2 regions of the Undibacterium sp. Ren11W genome follow, and region 1 is predicted to be linked to the other one. Evidence: predicted binding sites of a transcription regulator. Region 1 holds the regulator's gene; the other holds the start of a gene.
What was found. The regulator sigma-54, encoded in region 1, starts transcription at its own class of promoters, with help from an activator protein. The targets are predictions, from matches to a motif close to TGGCANGNAANCTGCTTT.

Region 1 (3,993 bases):
ATGCGGCTTGCAGCCGAGATAGGCTGGAAACCCGCATGAATAGTGCGTGTTAGGCATGCTGCCATTTTGAAATTTAATCAGCAGCGAGTGCAGGATGTTCTTGTGCCCATGTTTTATCGAAATTTTAGATTGCCATTTTATCGAAATTTGTCCGCTAATCAAATGAATCTGTGAAGAGATTCGAAAGGTGCAAAGAGACAATCGCAGCCCTACAAAAACGATTGCACAAGATGTTTTTTTTGCAGATGCACATATCTCTTTTGCCAACAAAAAAGGACGCTGAAGCGTCCTAGTTTTGGGTTCCCTTTGTGGGTTGATAGTTTTACACTGAGGCTGGATCAGGAATATGTTTGATCGCTTGATGCGGATGTTCCTGAATTTTGTCTTTGTGTTTAATGACTTGCCTGTCTAGTTTGTCTATCAGTGTGTCGATGGCAGCATACAGATCCTGCGCCAGACTTTCAACGTGAATATCTTTACCGCTGATGTGCAGATTAATATCTGCTTTATGACGTTTGTCCTTTTCTCGGAGCTTGTCGACCGTCAGGATGACGGCGATATCAATGACTTGATCGAAGTGTCGCCTGATACGTTCTAGCTTGTTTTGTACATGTTCACGAATTGCAGGAGTTACTTCAAGGTGATGACCACTGATGGTGAGATTCATAAAACGCTCCTATGGTGATGTTACTTGATGACACTATCGCTATTACTATGCGCCCAATCTGAAAAACCTGTTTGAGCTAAATCATATATAGCAATCTAACGCAAAATTTCAAGAACAATTTTTACAAAGATTTTCGCAAACTGACCGGTGGAATTTTAAGGGCTTCGCGGTACTTGGCGACTGTGCGGCGCGCAATGACCATCCCTTGTTCACCCAGCATGTCTGCAATCTTGCTATCAGAGAGTGGGCTTTTCTGGTTTTCTGCTCCTATCAATTGTTTGATGAGTGCTCGTATCGCCGTCGATGATGCTTCACCCCCTGTTTCAGTGGCGACATGGCTACCGAAAAAATACTTCAACTCAAACATACCATGTGGGGTCAGCATGTATTTCTGAGTGGTCACACGAGAAATTGTACTCTCATGTAAACCCAGTGTATCAGCAATTTCGCGCAAAACAAGAGGGCGCATCGCGACCGCTCCATGTGTGAAAAAATTCCGTTGTCTTTCGACTATTGCTTGCGAAACCCGTAAAATCGTCTCGAAACGTTGCCGCATATTTTTGATCAGCCAGCGTGCTTCCTGCAACTGGGGATTAAGACTGCCATCCCCACGATTTTGCTTCATGATATTGGCGTACATGCTATTGACACGCAGCTTAGGCATGATGTCCTGGTTCAATAACACTTGCCATCCATCAGCAGATTTTTTGACTATTACATCCGGCACCACATAGTCGGAACTACTGACTGCAAACTCGGCGCCAGGTTTGGGTTTGCATAAACGTATCACCACCTGTGCCTCGCGCAAATCCTCATCGTCACAATTAAAAACCTTCTTTAAGCGAGCAAAATCGCGTTGTGCAAATAAACCTAATTGTGTTTCTACGATGGCAAGTGCGAGGCGTCGGGTGACGAAAGCGATTTTGGGCAGGCGTTTGATCTGCAGCGCCAGGCACTCGGAGCAGTTACGTGCGCCAACACCGGCAGGATCAAAACTTTGTACCATGAGCAAGGCAAAACTCAGCTCTTCAGGCTCAACCAATAGTTCTAGAGGGATGCTGGAATGAATATCTTCCAGGCTCTCTATCAGATAACCGCTATCATCGAGGGCGTCGATTACCAGTTCCACCAAGGCCAGATCGCGCGGTTCGCGCAGATTCAGACGCATTTGCTCCAGCAAATGTTCTTTAAGTGAAATATGCGCCGCTTCTAACTGCGGTCTTCCCTCATCCTCTTCCGAGGATTTACTGCCTTGCGGAGCATCGTCAAAACTCCACTCGGTTTCGCTAGGGCTGACACTATCGGCCGCGTTGCTAACTTCTGAGATCTCGCTGGAGTCGGTATTGGCGTTACTCTGATCTTCAGCAGAACTGACGCCGAACTCCGTTTCAGACCGTGATTCAGTACTGCCAATGGCGCCGTCCGCCAACAAGCGTACCGCGCTATCGAGTGGATTATCGACGCGCTCTAGCATGGGATTTTCTATCAGCAAGTTTTCTAGTTCTTGATGCAGTTCCAGCGTGGACAATTGCAGTAGCCGTATCGATTGTTGCAATTGTGGCGTGAGTGCCAGATGTTGCGAGGTGCGTAGCTGCAGGCTTTGCTTCATGCTGAGTGTGATTTCCGCTACATGCGGAAATGCTCTCCCAAATAGACGCGCCTGACCGATTCGTTGCTGATGATTTCTTCTGGACTACCGCTGGCTAATACGGCACCCTGATTAATGATGCAAGCGTGGTCACAAATGCCTAAGGTTTCGCGCACATTGTGATCTGTGATCAAGACGCCTATGCCGCGATTTTTTAAAAAAACCACGATGCGCTGTATCTCTATGACGGCAATCGGATCGACCCCGGCAAACGGTTCATCAAGCAGGACGAAACGGGGATTGGTTGCCAGTGCGCGGGCAATTTCTACCCGTCTGCGCTCACCACCAGATAGCGATAGCGCTGGATTCTCTCGCAAACCTTCGATTTGTAAGTCGTCGAGTAGGGCATCGAGACGTTGCTCGATGGCAGCTTTGCTCAGAGATTTTCCGTGTTCATCGGTTTGTAGTTCGAGTACAGCGCGGATATTGTCCTCCACCGACAACTTGCGAAATACTGAAGCCTCTTGCGGTAAGTAAGATAAGCCGAGTTTGGCGCGCTGGTGTATCGGCATGCGCGAGATATCAACGCCGTCGATATCGATTTTTCCTGCATCTGAGGGGACCAGGCCCACGATCATGTAGAAGGACGTGGTTTTACCAGCGCCATTCGGGCCTAGTAAGCCGACTACTTCGCCACTTTTTACTTCTAAAGAAACATCGCGCACTACCTGGCGCGCCCCATAGCGTTTTTGTAAACCCTGGATGACGAGTGTACTAGTCATAATTATTTGGCTGGAGTATTCATGTTGACTGGCTTTGCCGGTTTAGGTTGCAGCGTCAATTTCACACGCCCAGCCCCAGGCACATGGGTGCCGGTAGTGGTATTTGTGGCGAGAAACACATCATTGAGACTGTCGTAGGAAAGAAATTCCCCTTCTTGCTCTTGCGTGACTTTTTTGCCTTCTAAATACTTGACACGGGCTTTCGAGATAAACCTGACCAACTCAGTTTTATCGTCGTATTCAATGCGATCGGCCACACCTTCTACCCACAAATCATCCCCACCATCGCGTTTTTGCCGGAAAAAATTTTGCTTTCCCGGATTGCTGGTTAACACTACATTCATGTGCTCGTCCGCAGTTTGCGTAATGATGGCGCGGTCCGATTTGACGATGAGAGTGCCACGTGTCAGTACTACATCGCCAGTTAATGTAGTGATGTTTCTCTTACCATCTGAATTGGATAGTTCAGCTTCGATATTGGTTTCTTTCTGGCTATCTGCTTTTTCCGCATAGGCCGAACAAATAGGTGCTAGAAAGCAAAATGTTATCGCTAGTTGGCCAAGATAGCTCAAGCCTGAATTGCGGGTGGCATACATATAAAATTTTTCCTGTTTACTTCACGATAGAGGTTTTTGCGCGGCACCGGCACGACTAAAGCGCGCCCTTACTTTGCTAAGTAATTGTACTTGCTGGGTGTTATTGTCCGCCGTCATGCCGACCGCGTGAATTTCCGATGTTGTTGTGATCATCGTCACGGCAGTATCGGTTTTCATTGTATTTTCATCTGGTAAGACTAAAAGATAATCTGAATTTAATTGCATGAAGCTCGAAGTTCTAGTAGCCGGTCTCTCAACTTGCACGTCGCCTAGTAAATGTATTTGATCATGTTCGCGAATTGGGGTCGTTTGTGTTGATTTTTGCTCGATCACTGCACGCAAAGCACGGATATTAACCGG
Region 2 (3,993 bases), on a different contig from region 1:
ATAAAATAAATAGAAATCCATAGAAATAAGTAGTTTTTCTACAAAATTTGTAAGTTACGTATCTTTTATTCGTTAATTATTTTCAGTTACTAGCTCATACTGTGTCCGACGTTCGCGTTGAGAGTTTCATTAGGCGAATAGTCTGCAAAATAGCTATTAACAGAGCATAGACAAGCGACAACGAGTAAATGGAATTGCCCAAAGTTGCCCTGAAGCCAGGAATTAGCTTCGTATTGTCGAGACTAAGAAGAGGGAGATTAAGCGGACGGGGCTGAAAGATTACCAAGCTCAAAATTATGCTTGTGAAATGCTTCTCGCACTGACGCTTCTATAACCGCATATAAGGGTTTAATTGTCGGTCGCAGGTCTTTTACGATATTGCCTGAGCTGAGCAGCGAGGGAATACGCGTACCTCGATGTTCAATAGAACCACCAATCGGACGAATATCAAATCCAATACGTTCAAAATGCTTAGCGAGACGCGGCTCGGTCAGCACGAATAGATTATCTATGTCCAAATATTGCCCGATCGCAATTGCAGACAGATAAAGGCTAACAGGAATAAAGGGGAATCGCGCCACGCCATCACGACGGGAAAAATCACCATCGCTGACTGACAAGGCAGTGATATTCTCGCCTTTGCGTTGACGAAAATTACGTACAGCAAGACGCGACACTTCGGCGATGGTACTACGATCCATCGTAGCAGGATCTACAATTGTCCGATCCAAGACCTTTGCGCAACTGATCTCAAACGGCAATGGCTTATAAGGATCATCAGCGTCCGGTAAGATTACACGGGTACAACCGACAGACTCACCAGTATCACGCTTACGCAACAGACAGTGAACTGATTGCTCATCATAGGCATCACGTTCGAAACCATCCTCTCGAATCGGCTCCCAACCCAAATCACGGCAATACACCTCGTGCCTTATTCGATATACCGCTTCTATACTAGCAACATCCAAAGCTGGAGCAATCTCAAATAACTGATGAAAATTTTTTGCGAGATCTGTATTGCTGATGGAATGTGTCACACATCCACCCAACCGCCTAGCACAGGCAATTTATAAAAAAAGTATTGATTTAAGTGCAATAAGACGAATAGCTTATTTTCTTTTCGTTCTTTAATAACCATTACATGCTTGCAAGCCCGTGTATAAATGTTTTCAAAAAGAAAAAAAAGACACCCTCGCATGAGGGTATCTTCTACACGACTAAGTCGCGATAGGAGCTTAGCTATTTACACCTTTGCGACGACGAGACAAGCCCATAGCAACCAAGGCCAAACCTACCAAGCCGACCGAAGCTGGCTCAGGAATCCGATTTTGAATTTCTAAAGAAACTTGAAATCTGTTTTCTGCATTTTCTACCGTAGTAAACCCGTAACACCCAACAGGAGCACCAGCATCAGCACATGCCGCATTACTGAGTACGCCCATACCGACTATATGCAAGACGGCTGCATAATTATCACCTTCATATACAAAATTTTGTGTCAAGCTACCAGTAATAGGATCAAAACCTGCACCAAGTGCATCCACCACTAAAATATCATTGCAAGGAGTAGGACTCGCGACGGTGCAAGGATTTTCATTCGGAGTTTCTTTAAACTTAAAATCAAATGTCAATGCAGTGAAAAGATCTGAACCAGTTGGAAGTGGCAGCAAACGTTTCAAACGAATGACGTCTTTTAGGTGCGCAGTACCCAAACTTGTACCGGTAATTGGACGATTATTGTGAATTACTTCCACAGTATTAACAGCAGGAGCATTTGTGAACAAGGAACCGTTGAAATTACCATTAGTTGCCGCGCCTATACCTAATGAGGACTGGCCAAATCCGGTTGTGGTGCCCCAAGATAATAAGGAAGCAGCCATAGGATCACCAATGCCGTTCAAAAAAGCATTTTGATTACTACCAGTCACCCCAACTGGAGCGAAAGAGGTAAAGCCGCTATTAACTTCAAATTCCCATTGTGTCACTGGTGTTGCCAATGCGCTGCAAGAGACCACGGTCGCCAACACTGCAGTCAGCCCCTTGATCGATCCTTTTGTAAATAGTTTCTTAAACATTTTGAGACTCCCGTTATAAAGTGAACTTCAACTCTTCTGCTGCTACGTTAGGTATTTAGCATATACCGTGCCAACAAAGAAGAAACGCATAAGTCCTTGTTTTATATGGATAATTATTACAATTTGTAACATTTCATAACGGCAATGTAAAAAATATCGACAGCTTTTATGTTTAAGCATTTCCCGACCAAAACATTTACTTAAAAACGAATATCCTTAATAGGTTTTTTCAAGCACAAACTCCTTTTCCATTAGACCAGAAAAGCCATTGTCAGCCAGTACGCTCTACTTAGAACTCTAGCCATACTTTATTCACTTATGTGAGTTCCGCAAAATCGCAGCAACAAACTCGCGCTAGTCCTATCAAATAAAACGCTGATCTATCGCGACAACCGATATGAACTGAGCGGCTTACGGCCAGTTTTGAGAGTGGGCGCAGCGGTGCTATCCATGCTTCCGAGGCGAAATATCATTAAAGGCGTATCGCCTCGGCAGATCTCTTCCCAACCGGCGGCCAATTGGCTGCGTGCTTTGCTAGAGATTCCCTGATCTGCATCGTTTTGCAGAGGTAGCACCACCGATGCAGCCATAGGCTGCAAGGCAAGACGCTCAAGTGTCGCGCACAACCAGGCGCGTTCGAAGCCTCGACCAACCGCAAGTGCAGCTTGATCCAGTTGGAGACTGCTACACACTAGCGCCAACGCAGGAGCTTGTACACAAGGCAAATAAGCGGCACGCATACCCATGACACGATGCAGTCCAATTAGGTTCAGTGCGCGCATTAAGGGCCAGTGTCTTAGCGCCTTGAACATAGGTCGCATCAAGGACTCAACTTCCAGCGACGCAGGTGGTAAGCCAAAGTCTGCATTCTCACGCCAGTTCAAGTCAAAACGGATTGAAGAAAAAAGTTCCTGGTGCAAACGCTGCGACTGGAAGCGGGCGCTCTCTGCTAGCCAAATCAATTTTAAGGCCAGCTTACGCTCAGCTCCCTCCAGCCAAATTAGCCGAACTCCGGGGATTTTTTCCAGCTCAACGCTGATACGAGTACGCTGCGCATCACTCGGCGCGCCCTTATAGAACACTTGTCGATTAGTCTGTCTGTCAGGAATGGCATGCGCCAGAACATCGGGCAGAATGCCGGAATTAGCCTGAAAATCTAAACGCGCAATCAATAAAGGATCGTCGGATGGAAACCAGCTCAACTTAGCCGAAAACCCTAGCTCGCTGGCTCGTAGCAGCATATTTTCTACAGCCGCGCCATAAGCAAGCAAATCCAATACGCGTCTATGCCTTTCGGGATTGCTGACAAATTCTTGATCCGCCCAAATCACTATCGCGTGATCCTGATATTCAAAATAGTAGCGCAGTCCATTATCTGCCGAGGGAGCCAATATACCGCTCTGCGCAATTGCATCTTGGGTTGCAAGGTCCATAGTTCTACCAAAGTGAATTTAATGAATGAAATCAAGTGCGCCTATCCACCGCTCACACGTCTAAGCTTGTGGTTTCATAAAGCGTTTTCTGGTGATCGATAATGCGAGCCGTTGCAATAAATTATTATTCCCCCCTGGCCGCCAGGTATGTACCAGCTTGTTGCGGTATGCATCAAAATGAACCCCACGTGGCGCGGCTATCACCGTGCCTCGTCCCAGTAAAATTTTTAAGGCCTCGCTTCCCGCCACACCGGCACAAAGCTGACATGCCATCATGGTTGACGGTCCCCGGCGTTCGGCGAAATTAATACTGCCGGGATCTACCAGATAGGCCCCATGCAGCCCAGCAGGTGCCAACCCGACCAGAAAGCGCAAGGCTTTTTCTTCGTCGGTATTGTCGCCCCAAAGAAAATATTCTTCGAACGTCATCCCGCCAGGCAAGAAATTGAATAGTGCTGCTCCCATCCCCAAGGGCGCTACCG

Region 2: the regulator sigma-54 is predicted to act here: its motif matches at 2,134-2,151, upstream of ACO0K8_RS21260 (THxN family PEP-CTERM protein).

What each region holds. Positions count from the first base shown of each region.
Region 1 is NZ_JBMPPB010000008.1:81,057-85,049, reverse strand. It holds gene hpf (ribosome hibernation-promoting factor, HPF/YfiA family) at 323-667, opposite strand; gene ACO0K8_RS16940 (RNA polymerase factor sigma-54) at 789-2,276, opposite strand; gene lptB (LPS export ABC transporter ATP-binding protein) at 2,294-3,037, opposite strand; gene lptA (lipopolysaccharide transport periplasmic protein LptA) at 3,040-3,633, opposite strand; gene lptC (LPS export ABC transporter periplasmic protein LptC) at 3,655-3,993, opposite strand, start outside.
Region 2 is NZ_JBMPPB010000013.1:73,893-77,885, forward strand. It holds gene ACO0K8_RS21255 (PEP-CTERM/exosortase system-associated acyltransferase) at 258-1,040, opposite strand; gene ACO0K8_RS21260 (THxN family PEP-CTERM protein) at 1,239-2,078, opposite strand; gene ACO0K8_RS21265 (hypothetical protein) at 2,459-3,511, opposite strand; gene ACO0K8_RS21270 (ThiF family adenylyltransferase) at 3,572-3,993, opposite strand, start outside.